Linked DNA regions of Solidesulfovibrio magneticus RS-1. The main gene of each other region encodes a partner of the protein of the gene in region 2 in a complex. Links are inferred from orthologs where the notes say so. Each region holds a gene or a part of one and is shown on either strand. Other genes may lie near its edges. The genes, in order: fliG and fliM.

Evidence for each region.
Region 1: the proteins of fliM (region 2) and fliG are in contact, whole or in part, in a crystal structure (PDB 4QRM), measured with the Thermotoga maritima proteins. The link is inferred for Solidesulfovibrio magneticus RS-1 from one-to-one orthologs. Residues at the interface, in WP_004081085.1 of Thermotoga maritima: Tyr124, Leu127, Asp128, Ile130, Met131, Gly132, Gly133, Pro134, Glu136, Pro139, Arg141, Thr144, Glu145, Ile146, Glu147, Ser149, Ile150, Lys153; in WP_004082903.1 of Thermotoga maritima: Phe122, Ser125, Glu126, His127, Pro128, Gln129, Thr130, Val133, Glu157, Arg161, Leu164, Leu165, Arg167, Ser169, Glu171, Val172, Glu175, Ile176, Asn179, Lys182.

The regions. Positions count from the first base shown.
Region 1 is NC_012796.1:5,110,421-5,117,745, reverse strand. The notes cover bases 2,939-5,745. They hold fliG (flagellar motor switch protein FliG), read right to left. Parts: upstream 4,940-5,745; coding sequence 3,938-4,939; downstream 2,939-3,937. Other genes in these bases: fliF (flagellar basal-body MS-ring/collar protein FliF), read right to left, coding at 4,946-5,745; DMR_RS21280 (FliH/SctL family protein), read right to left, coding at 3,088-3,951; DMR_RS21285 (FliI/YscN family ATPase), read right to left, coding at 2,939-3,101. Also shown: DMR_RS21295 (response regulator), read left to right, coding at 1-371; DMR_RS21290 (pyridoxal phosphate-dependent aminotransferase), read right to left, coding at 447-1,592; more of DMR_RS21285, read right to left, coding at 1,776-2,938; more of fliF, read right to left, coding at 5,746-6,589; flagellar hook-basal body complex protein FliE, read right to left, coding at 6,629-6,955; flagellar basal body rod protein FlgC, read right to left, coding at 6,968-7,325. UniProt on the Bacillus subtilis protein: One of the proteins that forms a switch complex that is proposed to be located at the base of the basal body.
Region 2 is NC_012796.1:2,530,405-2,537,709, forward strand. What follows is about bases 2,197-4,983. They hold fliM (flagellar motor switch protein FliM), read left to right. Parts: upstream 2,197-2,993; coding sequence 2,994-3,974; downstream 3,975-4,983. Other genes in these bases: DMR_RS10750 (outer membrane beta-barrel protein), read left to right, coding at 2,252-2,833; DMR_RS10760 (C39 family peptidase), read left to right, coding at 4,068-4,829; DMR_RS10765 (RimK family protein), read left to right, coding at 4,829-4,983. Also shown: DMR_RS10740 (glutamate-5-semialdehyde dehydrogenase), read right to left, coding at 1-1,216; DMR_RS10745 (class I SAM-dependent methyltransferase), read right to left, coding at 1,262-1,897; more of DMR_RS10765, read left to right, coding at 4,984-6,298; DMR_RS10770 (carboxylate-amine ligase), read left to right, coding at 6,295-7,305. UniProt on the Bacillus subtilis protein: One of the proteins that forms a switch complex that is proposed to be located at the base of the basal body.

The DNA.
Region 1 (7,325 bases), 2.6 Mb from region 2 along the record:
TGCGCATTCTTCTGGCCGAGGACGAGCCGGTCAACCGCATTTTCACGGTGCGCGCGCTGCAAAAGCTCGGCCATGCCGTGGACGCGGCGGCCGACGGCCGCGAGGCCCTGGCCATGCTGGAGCGCGGCGCTTACGATCTGGTGCTCATGGACATTCAGATGCCGCGCCTAAACGGCCTGGAGGCCACCCGGCGCATCCGCTCGGGCCAGGTGGAGGGCGTCCCCCCGACCATGCCGGTGGTGGCGCTGACGGCCTACGCCATGGAGGGCGACCGCCAAAAGGGCCTGGAGGCGGGCATGGACGAGTACGTAACCAAGCCTTTCGAGCCGGCCGAGCTGACGGCGGCCATGGAGCGGGCCCTGGCCAAGTAGGGGCAGGCCTCCTGCGGCAAAACGAAAAAAACCGGCCCATGAGCCGGTTTTTTTCATGGCCGCGCCGGAGGTGTTTTACCGGCAATGGTCGGTGATGTACCGCTCCAGCCGGGCCAGGCCTTCCTCGATGTTTTCCAGGGAGTTGGCGTAGGAAAACCGCAGATGTCCCTCGCCGCCCGGGCCGAAGTCGATGCCCGGGGTGACGCCCACGTGGGCTTTTTCCAGGATGTCGTAGGCCAGGGCCAGGGAGTTGGGGTGCAGGTGATCGGCCCGCACGAACACGTAAAACGCGCCGGTGGGCTCCACGCGCGGCGAAAGCCCCAGGCGCGACAGGCCGGCCAAAAGGACCTTGCGCCGGGCGTCGTAAGTCTGGCGCATGACCTCGGCCGCGGCCAGCCCGTCCGGGGACAGCGCGGCCAGCCCGGCCCATTGGGCCACGGACGAGGCGCAGATGAACAGGTTTTGCTGAAGCTTTTGCAAAAGCGGCATGAGCGACGGCGGCGCGATGAGATAGCCCAGGCGCAGCCCGGTCATGGCGAAGCGCTTGGAAAAGCCGTTTAACACCAGAGCGTCGTCGGAAAACTGCAGGGCGCTGCGGGCCGGGCCGGCGTAGGTCAGTCCGTGGTAGATTTCGTCGGACACCACCGGCGCGCCGCAGGCGCAGGCGGTCTCCAAGGCGGCCTCGGACAGCAGCGTGCCGGTGGGGTTGGCCGGGGAATTGAGCAGGATGGCGGCGGTGTCCTCGCTGACCGACTCCCAGATACGCTCCGGCGTCCACTGGAAGCCGTCTTCTTCGTCCACGGCCACATAACGCGGCGTCAGTCCGGTAAAGCGCAGGAAATTGGGGTAGCAGGCATAGGCCGGATCGGTGAGCAGCATGTGCTTGCCCGGCCGGGCCAGGACGCCGAAGGCCAGCAGCATGGCCGGCGAGGTGCCGCCGGCGACCAGAATCCGCTCCGGACTGATCTTCACGCCGTATTCGTCGGCGTAAAGGGCGCACAGGGCCTCGCGCAGCTCAAGGATGCCCAGGCTGTGGGTGTAGTGGGTGCGCCCCTCGGCCACGGCCTTTTGCGCCGCGTCCTTGACGCACTCGGGAATGTCGAAATCTGGTTCGCCGATCTCCAGGTGGATGACGCGGTGGCCCGCCGCCTCGATGGCCTGGGCGCGTTCGAGGATGTCCATGACGAGAAACGAGGTGATGTCCTTGCAGGCGGGGTTCATGGCAGTGGTCCGGTTGGTGGTTGAGGCGCGTTCCCGAACGCTTGGCGCGCAGCCGGCCGTTGTTGGCCACGGCCGCGCCGGTTTCGGCCGCATCCAGGCCGGTGAGGAAAAAAGGCGTCGGGGCAGGAAGATGTAGCCCGGGGGCGGGCGGCAGGCAAGGACGGCGGGCGGCGGAAGCCGAAATTACTTCTTGCCGATCAGGGCGATGACGGCCTGGAAGCACTCTTCCAGGCTTTGCCGTTCGGCCACGTCCTGGCGCAGGAAGGTGTTGATGGGGCCGATCATGTCGATGGCTCGGTCGATTTCCGGGTTGGCCCCCCGGGCGTAGGCCCCGATGTTGACCATGTCTTCCACGCGCCGGTAGGTGGCCAGCAGCCGGATGAGCTCGCGCGAGGCGGCAAGGGCGTCTTTGGGCGTCACGTCGGAGCGCAGACGGCTGATGCTTCGCAGCACGTCGATGGCCGGGAAATGCCCCTGGTCGGCCAGGTCGCGGGTCAGGACGATATGCCCGTCAAGGATGGAGCGCACGCTGTCGGCGATGGGTTCGTTGAAATCGTCGCCGTCGACCAGCACGGTGTAGATGCCGGTGATGCTGCCGAGGCCATTGCGGCCGGCCCGCTCCAGGAGCTTGGGCAGCTGGGCGAAGACCGAGGGCGTATAGCCGCGCGTGGTCGGCGGTTCGCCGGCAGCCAGACCGACCTCGCGGCCGGCCATGGCAAAGCGGGTGACGGAGTCCATCATGAGGATGACGTCGTTGCCTTCGTCGCGGAAAAATTCGGCCATGGCCGTGGCGGCGTAGGCGGCCCGCATACGGATGAGCGGACTCTGGTCCGAGGTGGCCACCACCACCACCGACCGGGCCATGCCCTCGGGGCCGAGGTCCTTTTCAATAAATTCCCGCAGCTCGCGGCCGCGTTCGCCCACAAGCCCAATGACGTTGACGTCGGCCACGGTGTTGCGGGCGATCATGCCCATGAGCGTGGATTTGCCCACGCCCGAACCGGCCATGATGCCCACGCGCTGGCCTTTGCCCAGCGTCAGGCAGCCGTTGATGGCCCGCACGCCCACATCCATGGGGTCGCAGATGCGCGGCCGGTCCATGGGCGAGGGGGCCGGGGCGAAAATGGGATTGAAGCGGCGCGGCACGACGGGATCGCCGTTGTCGATGGGGTTGCCGAAGGCGTCGATGACCCGGCCGAGGTAGCGTCGGCCCACCGGAAACAGCGGCGGCGTGCTGGTGTTGCGGATAAGGGTCCCGGGTGCAATGCCGCGCAGGTCGCCGTAGGGCATGAACAGACACGCCCCGTCGCGAAAGCCCACCACCTCGGCCGGCACTTCCGTGCCCGGGGCTTCGCCCTGGGGCAGCATGTGGCACACCGACCCCACCGGCGCGCGGATGCCGCGCCCCTCGGCGATAAGCCCCACGACCTTGGAGACCTTGCCGTAGGTCTTCATGGGCTGCATGGCCGACAGCAGGGAAATGGCCCCGGCGGCGTCAACCGTGGGCATGGCCGTCTCCGGGCGCTCCCGGCGTCAGGTCGCCGGCCGGGGCGGTGTCGGGGGCCGCGTCGCCGCCTTCGCCCGGAGCCGGGGCGGCGGCCAGATGGGCGAAAATCGCTTCGACTTCGGCAAACCGGCTGGCGATGGTGTTGTCCACCAGGCCTTCGGGGTATTCGAGATAGAGGCTGCCGGGAATGAGCCCGGGATTGACGCGTACGGACACCCGGGCCAGGGCCGGGCGTTCGGCCTTGGCCCGCGTGAGCAGTTCGCGCAGGAGGGGTTCGTCCTCGGGGTGGACGGTGAGGGTGGGTTCGGCCTTGGCGTCGATGGCTTCCAGGGCTTCGTGCAGCAGGGCCGCCAGGATCTCTTCGCGCCGGGCGTCGATGGCCACGTTGACGGTGCGCTCCACGGCCAGGCGCAGCAGCGTCAGAAATTCGTCGCGCTGCAGATCCCACACCCGGGCGCGCTCGCCGGTCAGGGCCTCGGCCATGGCCCCGAAAGAGCCGGCCAGATGGGCCAGGGTTGCTTCATATTCGGCGGCGGCGGCGGCGGCGGCTTCGGCGGCGGCCGCGTCGGCGTCGGCCCGGCCCTGGGCGTGGCCGGCGGCGTAGCCTTCCTGGCGGGCCGTCTCGCGCAGGCGCTCGGCCTCGGCCATGGCCTCGGCGAGGATGGTCTGGGCCTTGGCCGTGGCCTTGGCCCGCAGGCGTTCCCAGAATCGGAGCTCGACCTTTTCGAGTTCCTCGGGGGAGCGGTGGGCTTCCAGCTCGGCCACGGTGGTCTCGCCCGGGCCGGCCAGGCCCGGCCCGAGGATGACCCGGCCGGTGAGGACGCTTGCCGCCTCTTCGTCAGACAAAGACATCGCCGCCTCCGCGGCCTATGGCGATCTTGCCCTCGGCCTCCAGGCGCCGCACGGTCTTGACCACGTTTTGCTGGGCGCCTTCGACCTCGGCCAGGCGGATGGGACCCATGATCTCCAGGTCTTCCTGGATCATGTTGGCGGCGCGCTCGGAAAGGTTGCGGAAGAACTTGTCCCGCAGCTCCTCGGAAGCGCCCTTTAAGGCCTGGGTGAGCTCCTCGTTGGAGACTTCCTTGAGCAGTTCGCGGATGGCCCGGTCGTCCAGGGCCTTGATGTCCTCGAAGACGAACATGAGGTTGCGGATGTCTTCGGCCGTCTGGGCGGATTCTTCCTCGATCTCGGAGAGGACTTCCTCTTCGGTGGCCCGGTCCACGGCATTGAGGATTTCGGCCACGGCGGTGATGCCGCCGACCTTCTTGCCTTCCTTGCCGCCCATGGCGATGAGCTGGTTTTGCAGCACCTTGTCCACTTCCATGAGCATGTCCTCGGCCACGGCTTCGAGCTTGGACAAGCGCATGAGCACCTCGGCGCGCACGCCCGAGGGCAGGTTCTGCAGCAGTTCGGCGGCCTGCTCGGGGTGCAGGTGGCCAAGGATCAGGGCCAGGGTCTGGGGATGCTCGTTGCGCAGGATCTGGGCCAGGATGCGCGGCGAGACGTTGCCCAGTTCCTGGAACGGGGTCGGGCCGGTGTCGAGCTCCAGGGTTTCCATGATGTACTTGGCCGTGTCCGAGTCCAGGGTCTTGGAGAGCAGCCGGCGCACCTGGTCCGCGCCGCCCGTGACCATGTCGCGTCCGGTCTGGAGGGCGTCGTTGAACTCGTGGACCACTTCCTCGACCTGTTCCTTGGGCACGGTTTCGATGTCCAACATGGCCTTGGAGATGGCGGCGATTTCGCGCCGATCCAGGCGTTTGAACACCTCCCCGGCGAACTTTTCGCCCAGGGCCAGACAGAGAACGGCGGTCTTTTGCGGACCGGACATCATGGCGGGCATGGGGGATTAGGCCTCCTGCTTAAGCCAGCTCTTGAGCAGCGAGATGGACTGCTCCATGTTTTCTTCGAACAGTTGCAAGGCCAGGTGCTTGGCCAGCTCGAACTGGCGGCCGGGTTCCAGCATGGCCGCCGCCTCTTCGCTTTCCACGGCCTCGGCCAGGGCCAGCCGGGCTTCGCCTTCGGGCAGTCTTTCCAAGGTTTCGATCTCCTCTTCGGTGACCCGCGGACGAATGAGCGCCAGCACCACCGGCCGCACGACCAGGATGAGGAACAGGAAGATGAGCAGGCCGTTGATGAAGGGCTTGCCCAGCCGCTGGGCGTATTCCAGCATGGTCTGCACCAGGCTCGGCTCGGCCGATCCGTCCGGCGCGCCGAACTCGAAGCTCGACACCTGGATCTCGTCGCCGCGCGCCGCGTCCAGGCCGGCGGCCCGGGCCACGATCTGCTTGATGCGTTCCAGTTCCTCGGCCGAGCGGGGCACGAACTTCCAGTTCTTGGTCCCCTCGACCTTCTCATAGGTCCCGTCCACGATAACCGCTATGGACTGGCGCTTCAAGTCGCCAACGGGGGTGACGACGTTTTGCTCTTCCTTGTTGATCTCGTAGTTGGTGGTCTTGTTTTCCCGGTTGGACTTCTGAGTGGACTCGGTGCCGGAATAGCCTTCGCCCCGGAAATTGGTGTTGGGCACGGCCTGTCCGCCGCCGCGCGGGGTGGTGGTGACGCCCGAGGCGTCCACGGCCGCCGTGCCGGAGGTGGATTCCTCGCTTTTCTGTTCGCTGCGCACCACGGTGGCGTTGGGGTCGTAGAGTTCCTTGCGGATGGTGCGCTGGGCAAAGTCGAGCTCGGCGTTGACCTTGGCCAGGGAGCGCCCCGGGCCGAGGATGGGGGTGAGTATCTGTTCGAGGCGGTTTTCGAGGTTGGATTCGAAGGTGTTCTTGTATTCGAACTGGGTAGTGGTCAGACCGTCGAGGCCGCCGTCGCCGCGCGGCTGATACAGGGACTGGCCGGCGGTGTCGGTGACGGTGATGTGGTCGGGGGTAAGGCCTTCCACGGACATGGCCACGAGGTTGACGATGCCCTGGAGCTGCTTGGCGTCAAGTTTTTGGCCCTTGCGCAGGGTCAGCACCACCGAGGCGGTGGCCTTTTTCTGCTCTTCGATAAAAAGGCTCTTGTGGGGCAGCACCAAGTGGACGCGGGCCTTTTCGACCTGGGGAAATTCGGAAATGGTGCGGGCCAGTTCGCCTTGCAGCGCCCGGGTGTAGTTGATGCGCTGGACGAAGTCGGTCTGGCCGACCTTGAGTTCGTCAAACAGTTCGAAGCCGATGCCCTGGCCGCGCATGACGCCTTCGCCGGCCACCTTGAGGCGCTGCTCGTAGACGGCCTCGGCCGGTACCAGCACGGTGGCCCCGTTGTCGCGCAGTTCGTAGGGGGTCTTGGAAGCCTTGAGGAGCTCCACCACCCGGGAGGCGTCTTCCTGGGGCATGTTGGTGTAGAGTACGCGCATGTCGGGCTGGTTGAGAATAAACAGCATGACCACGAAGGCGGCGACCAGGGAAGCGGCCAGTCCGGCCAGCATGATGCGCTGGGCGGCGGAACGGTTGGACCAGTACTGGATGAGCTTCTCGAAGTTTTGCTTGAGGAAGTCGGGCATGGCGGGTCTCCTGGCGGTCTTCGTTTACGGTCGCGCGGGCTAGAACTGGATCTTGACGAGTTCGCGGTAGGCCTCGATGACCTTGCCGCGCACGGCCGTGGTCATCTGCATGGCGGAGCTGGCCTTTTGCAGATTGATCATGAGTTCATGGACGTTTTGGGTCTGGCCCGAGGCAAAGGACTCGACCATGGCGTCCTTGCCGTTTTGCATGTCGTTGACGCGCTTGACGGAGTCGGTGAGCATCTGGCCGAACCCTTCGGCCGGCGCGGCCGGCTTGGCCAGGGAGCGTGACACCTTGGCTTCGATGGCCCCGGACTGGGACAGGGCGTTCTGGTAGGCGGCGAGGGCGAGGGAAGGGATGGCCATGACGCTTCTCCGTTAGCTGCGGCCGATTTCCAGGGCCTTGTTGAACATGTTCTTGACGGTGCCGATCGACGAGCTGGACGCTTCGTAGCTGCGCATGGCCGTGATCATGTTGGCCATTTCCTCGACCACGTTGATGTCGGGATAGGCCACGTAGCCGTCGGCGTTGGCGTCGGGGTGGCCGGGCTCGTACTGCATGCGGAACGGGCGGTTGTCGTTGACCAGGCTCGTGACCTTGACGCCGGCCAGGTCGCGGTCCTGGGCCGACTGCATGGCCTTGGAGAACGGGCTGTCCACCGGAGTCGATTCGAGCATGACGGACTTGCGCACGTAAGGTCCGCCGCCGTTGACCGTTCTGGTGGTCTTGATGTTG
Region 2 (7,305 bases):
CCAGCCCCATGGGGCCGTAGGAATGGAGCTTGGAGGTGGAGATGCCGATCTCCGCGCCAAGGCCGAGTTCGCCGCCGTCGTTGAACCGCGTGGAGCAGTTGACGCCGACCATGGAGGCGTCGGCCCGGCGCAGGAAATCCATGGCCCGGTCATGGTTCTCGGTGCAGATGACCTCGGTGTGCCCGGAACCGTGGCGGTGGATGTGGGTGAGCGCTTCGTCCAGGGAATCGACAACCTTGACGGCCAAGATAAGGTCATGGAACTCGTGGCCGAAATCCTCGGGCATAGCCGCCACGGCTCCTTCGCCCAAAAGCGGCAGGGAGCGCGGGCAGGCCCGCATGGTCACGCCGACCCGGCGCAAGGCGTCGCCGATGCGGGGCAGGAAGGTCGGTGCGGCGTCGACGTGGACGAGCAGGCACTCCAGGGCGTTGCACACCCCCGGACGCTGGGCCTTGGCGTTGACTACGATGGTCTCGGCCCGGGCCTCGTCGGCCCCGCTGTCGATGTAGGCGTGGCACACGCCCTTGTAGTGTTTGAGCACCGGCATGGTGGCCTGGGAGACCACGGCCCGGATGAGCCCTTCCCCGCCGCGCGGGATCATGACATCGATGAGTTCGTCGAGCTTGCATAGGGCGGCTACGGCGGCCCGGTCGGCTGTGGGGACGAGCTGGGCGGCGTCGGCCGGCAGGCCCGACGCTTCCAAGGCTTCGCGCAATAGCCCGGCCAGGGCCAGGTTGGAGGCCAGGGCCTCGGAACCGCCCTTCAAGATGACGGCGTTGCCGGCCTTGAGGCACAAGATGGCGGCGTCGATGGTGACGTTGGGCCGGGATTCGTAGATCATGCAGATAACGCCCAAGGGCACGCGCATGCACCCGACGAGCAGGCCGTTTGGCCGGGGGCGCATGGACTCGATGGCCCCCACGGGGTCGGGCAAGGCGATGATCTCACGGCAGGCCTTGGCCATGCCGTCCATGACCGCCGGGGTCAGCGTCAGACGGTCCAGGCGCGGGGCATCCATGCCGGCCGCGCGCGCCTTTTCGAGGTCAGCGGCGTTGGCGGCCAGCACGCCTTCACGGCGGGTTTCCAGCAGCCCGGCGAGTCCGGCCAAAAAGGCGTCCTTGGCCGCGCCGGAAGCGGCGGCCATGGCCCGGGACGCTTCCTTGGCCTTTCGGGCCATGACTTCCATGTCGGCGGCAACGCTCATATGAACCTCCAGGATAGGGCGCGAAAAGTTGGCTGATAGCCCCTTGGCCCCGGAAAGTCAAAGCGCCTTTGCCGCCAGCGACACGCCGGCCACGATGTTGCCGCTGCGGGTTGCAACCTGCGCAAAGACGGCCTGGACCACGCCGAAGCCTGCTTGCGACAAGAGCCCCTCAAGCTCTTCAAACGTGAAATGGTGGGCCTGATACAGCACGACCCCGCCCTCGCGCACCAGAAAGCTTCCGGCCTCGCCGGTTTCGGCCAGACCGGCCTCGTAGCGGGCCCGATAATACGGCAGATCGGGATTGCGCAGGAAATCGCCCAGACACAGTAGGCCCTTGACCACCCGCCGGGCTTCGGCCAACACGGCCAGCCGGGCGGCCGGACTCGGCAGCGTGGTCATGACCGCCTGAAGCACGGCTACCTCAAAGGAAGCGTCAGCAAAGGGCAAGGCGGCAAGATCCGCCCGGACCACAGCCAACCCAAGCCCTGCGGCCAGGGCCAGACTCGGCGGATTGCAGTCGGCCCCGACATGGGACGCTCCAAGGCCGTCTCGGCGAAGCCCGGCCAGGGTCCGTCCCGGGCCGCAACCCAGGTCCACGATACGGTCTCCGGGGCCAATGAGCGCCCGCACTTCCGGGACAAGCTCCAGCGAAGACGGCACGGCGGCGGCATTTTCCCAATATATGGACATCATTATAATTAAGTCGCCCTTTCTGGCTCCGCGCTTTTCCGGTCGCCTCACTCCGCGTGCGTCATACCAAATATTGGTTGCGCAGGTCATGTCGGGCTTGCGCACCACGAACCACGTGTATGGGCGGCAACAGCTTTCCGCCCATGCTCAGGCAAACCGTGGCGCGACAGCACGTCAACGCGCAGAGTGTGTTTCAGTTTTTTAAAAAACCAAACACCTTTCGCCAGGATTGGTTTCGCCAGAACCAGGTAAATCTTATATCATTCTTAATTTATTATCAATATTAGCATGAAACACGTTGGCATGACAATTGATAATCATTCCGCGTCAATCAATCCGCCCTACAGGGAGAAGGCTATGGATGCTTTGCTGAAAAAACTCTTGCTCGTACTTGCCGCCGTCAGCCTGAGCCTGGCTGCCACGGCCGGCGGGGTCATGGCCCAGAACTTCTCGGCCGGAAGCTTCAACTTCGAACCCCGGTTCAGCGCCTACGGGACCACCAATCCTCGGGTCAACACCATCATGACCTACGGCGGCGCGCTCAATTATTATGTCTTCGACAACTTCGCCGTGGAAGCTGAAGGCATGGGCGTTTACATGGACCAGACCAAACGTTTTGAGACCGCCCTTGGCTACGGCAGCAAGTCCGATCCTGCCAACGGCATCGGCGCCAACTTCAACGTCCGCTGGCACTTCGTGGCCACCACCCAAGCCTCGGTCTTCGCCGGCGCGGGTTTCGGCGGCATGTGGGCCGACGCCAAGACCCCGTACAACGGTTTTGAAAACAACCTGACCGAGAACGGCGAGATCGGCGCGACCTATTCCCTGACCCAGCAGCTGAGCCTCAAAGGATCGGTCAAGTACCTCCACATCGGCCAGTTCAACAACCAGGGCATCAACGCCTTCGGCGGCACCCTGGGCCTTAATGTCAGCTTCTAGCCAGACCCGGGCGTTCGCCACGCCCGTTTGACCGGGGACGCCCCCGGAGGAAGGATCCGGCCGCCCCAACATGGGCGGCCGGTTTTCGTTTGCAGGCCTCCCTTTTCATTTCGCGCCGATAGCCCTATAGTGGTCCGATAAACGGCCGAAAGGTGCGGGCATGAGCAAAATTCTCGATCAGGACGAAGTCGATGCGCTGCTTCGGGGGTTATCCGGCGGCGAGATCGAAGCGGAAAACGACATTCTGGAGGACGACTCCGGGGTCGTGGTCTTCGACCTGTCCAACCAGGACCGCATCATCCGCGGCCGGATGCCGGTTCTGGAAATCATCAACGACCGCTTCGCCCGCCTGGCCTCCAACGCCATGGCCAACGCCATGCGCAAGCGCGCCGACGTCAACCCCATTTCCATCGACATGTCCAAGTTCGGGGACTTCATGCGCTCCCTGCCCGTCCCCACCTCCATCAACATCTTCAAGCTCGATCCGCTGCGCGGCAACGCCATCCTCGTTGTCGACTCCAGGCTGGTATTCGCCATGGTGGAGAGCTTTTTCGGCGGGGCCGGCTCCCAGCCCAAGATCGAGGGCCGGGATTTCACCCCTATCGAGCAGGCCATCATCAACCGAGTGGTGCGCATCGCCCTGGAAAACATGGAGGAATCCTGGCAGCCCGTTCACGAGGTCCACATCGAACTCGTGCGCAGCGAGGTCAATCCCCAGTTCGCGGCCATCGTGCCGCCAAGCGATGTCGTGGTCGTCGTGACCTTCGAGGTCGAACTCGAAAACGCCATCGGCTCGCTCATCGTCTGCCTGCCCTACGCCACCATCGAGCCCATCCGCTCCAAGCTCTACGCCTCGTTCCAGACCGAACGCCTGGAAGTGGACCATGCCTGGATCGCCCGGTTCAAGGAACGGCTCATGGAAACGCCCGTGGAACTCCTCGTGCGCTTTGGCCGCTCCCAGATCACCGGCCGCCAGTTGTTGTCGCTCAAGCCCGGGGACATCCTCATGCTCGAAAACGACGTGGACGAACTGCTGGAAGCCGAGATCCAGGGCGTTCGCAAGTTCCAGGGCATCCCGGGCCTGGTCAAGTCCAACAAGGCCTTCCAGATCGTCAAGGAAGAAGAGATTCGTCTCGAATAGCTTGGCTACACTTTTTTGTGTATCGACAACTACTTCCAATAGTTCATTTTTTCACAAACATTGCAAATGCGTCATGGTCACACCCTTGCGACCGTGATAGTTTCCCGTCTCGTGGAACCGCAAACCCTGGCTCTGTCCATCCTGCCCCAGCCCGATGACGCCACCTGCGGGCCGACCTGCCTGCACGCCGTCTACGGCTACTACGGCGACCACCTCCCTCTGGAGGACGTCATCGCCGAGGCTCCCACCCTGCCCGACGGCGGGACGCTTGGGGCCTATCTCGGCTGCCATGCCCTGCGGCGGGGCTACAAGGCCAAGCTCTACACCTTCGATCTCTCGGTCTTTGACGTCACCTGGTTCGCCCAGGACGTCGATCTGGCCGCCAAGCTGACCGAACAGTTGGTCGTCAAGACCGGCCGCCGTCTGCATCAGGCCTCGGCCGCCTATCTGGAATTCCTGCGCCTGGGCGGCCAGATTCGTTTTGAAGACCTGACCGCTCCGCTTATTCGCGACATCTTGAAGCGCGGCCGGCCCATCCTGGCCGGCTTGTCCGCCACCTATCTCTACCGCACCCCGCGCGAGCGCGACGTGGCCGGCAAGACCGTGTTCGACGATCTGCGCGGCAAGCCGTCCGGGCATTTCGTGGTGATAAACGGCTACGATTCCTCGGCCCGCGTCACCCATATCGCCGATCCGCTCCTGCCCAATCCCATCAGCCGCAGCCAATACTACGAGGTGACGCTCAATCATCTGGTCTGCGCCGTCATGCTTGGCGTCATCACCGACGACGCCAATCTGCTCGTGCTTTCGCCTCGAAAGAAAAGCCGGTCCGAGGACCGGCAAAGGAGTCTCTAGTGTCTGTTTTGGTGATCATGGAAAACCCCGAGGACTGTTCCCTGGTGTTTTCCGGCGTCGAACCCGTCGCCGCCCGCAGCTATCTGGCCGACGAGGCCTTCACCGCCCTGCGCGGGGTCAAGATCATCAACCTCTGCCGTTCCTTCCGCTACCAATCCATGGGCTATTACGTGTCGCTTCTGGCCGAAGCCCGGGGCCACAAGCCCATCCCGTCCATCACGGCCATCCAGGACATGAAGTCCGTGGGCATCATCCGGCTGGCCTCGGAAGAACTGGCCGAACTCCTGGAACGGGCCCTGGCCGACAGGCCGCAGGAAAAAATAAGCTTCTCGGCCTATTTCGGCAAAACGCCGGAAAAAGGCCTGGAACAGCTCGCCTCGCGGCTGTTCAAGCTCTTTCCCACGCCGTTTCTGCGGGCCGACTGCAACTGGCAAAACGGCTGGCAGCTCCAAAACGTCTCGCCTCTGCCTCTGCGCGACATCCCCGAGGAAGAGCGCGACTTTGCCGAGGCCGTGTCCACCGACTACTTCACCGGCAAAAAGCTCACCATCCCCAAGCGCCAAGTGAGCCGCTACGATCTGGCCATCCTCCACGACCCCGAGGAGGAACGCCCGCCTTCCGACGCCCGGGCCATCAAGCGCTTCGTCAAGGCCGCCGAGAACCTTGGCCTTGGCGTGGAGATCATCACCCGCGAGGATTCCAACCGCCTGTCGGAGTTCGACGCGCTGTTCATCCGCGAAACCACCAACGTCGATCACCACACCTACCGCATGGCCCGCAAGGCGGCGGCCGAAGGGCTGGTGGTCATCGACGACCCGGAATCCATCCTGCGTTGCTCCAACAAGGTCTATCTGGCCGAGGTGCTGTCGCGCCTGAAAATTCCGGCCCCCCGCACGGTTATCGCCCATTGCAAGAATATCGACCATATCCTGGAAGAGCTGCCCCTGCCCTGCGTGCTCAAGCAGCCCGACAGCGCCTTTTCCCAGGGCGTGGTGCTGGTGCGCGAATCCGACGCGCTCATGCAGGAGGCCAAGCGGCTTTTGTCCAAGTCCGATCTGGTCATCGCCCAGGAGTATCTGCCCTCGGAATACGACTGGCGCATCGGGGTGCTGGACAAGCGGCCGCTTTTTGCCTGCAAGTACTACATGGCCTCGGGCCATTGGCAGATCCTGCGCAAGGGCAAGTCCGGCAAGGACGTCTACGGCCGGGTGGAAACCCTGCCCGTGGCCAAGGCCCCCAAGAAGGTGGTCAACACGGCGCTCAAGGCGGCGGCGGCCATCGGCGACGGGCTTTACGGCGTGGATCTCAAGCAGGTGGGCGACAAGGTCTACGTCATCGAGGTCAACGACAACCCCAACATCGACGCCGGCTTCGAGGACGAGGTGCTGCAGGACGAACTCTATTTGCGCGTGGTGGAAGTCTTTCTCAAACGCATCGAACGCCGCAAAACCGGGAGCCTCAACGTATGAGCAAAGCCAGACATCTCTTCTCCGCTTTCGGCATTGAGATCGAATATATGATCGTTGACCGCGAAACCTTGGCGGTCCGGCCCATCGCCGACAAGCTGCTGGCCGCCGCCGGCGGCGTTCCGGACGCCAGCGACGTCGAACTGGGGCCGGTTACCTGGTCCAACGAACTGGTGGCCCATGTGCTGGAGATGAAGGTTAGCAAGCCCGCCAAGACCTTGAAGGGTCTGGCCGCCGCCTTTGCCGCCAGCGTGGCCAAAGCCGAGGAACTGCTGGCTCCCCACGGCGCGCGCCTGCTCCCCACCGGCGCCCATCCCCTCATGGACCCCTTCACGGAAACCGTGCTGTGGCCCCACGAGAGCAGCGAAATCTACAAGGCGTTCGACGCCATCTTCAATTGCAAGGGACATGGCTGGGCCAATCTGCAAAGCATGCACATCAACCTGCCTTTTGCCGGCGACGACGAGTTCGGCCGGCTCCATGCCGCCATTCGCGTGCTCATGCCCATCATGCCGGCCCTGGCCGCCTCCACGCCCATCCTCGACGGCAAGGCCACGCCTTGGCTCGATGCACGGATGCGCCACTACGCCCACAACGCCGACCGGGTGCCGGCAGTTATGGGCGCGGTGATCCCGGAAGCCGTTTTTTCCATCGACGAATACCACGCGCGCATTCTGGAGCCGCTCTACCGCGACATCGCCCCCCTGGACCCCAAGGGGGTGCTTCGCGGCGATTTCCTCAACGCCCGTGGGGCCATCCCGCGTTTCGAGCGCTCCACCATCGAAATCCGGGTGCTGGACACCCAGGAATGCCCGGCCGCCGACTTTGCCCTGGCCGACGTCGTGGTCTCGGCCCTCAAGGGGCTGGTGGAGGAACGCTGGTCCACCTATGAGGAGCAAAAAGCCTGGGCCACAAGCGAGCTGGCCACGATATTTAACGCCACCATCGAAAACGCCGGCCGGGCCAAGGTGCCCGACGAATACGCGCGCCTTTTCGGCGTCTACGCCCCG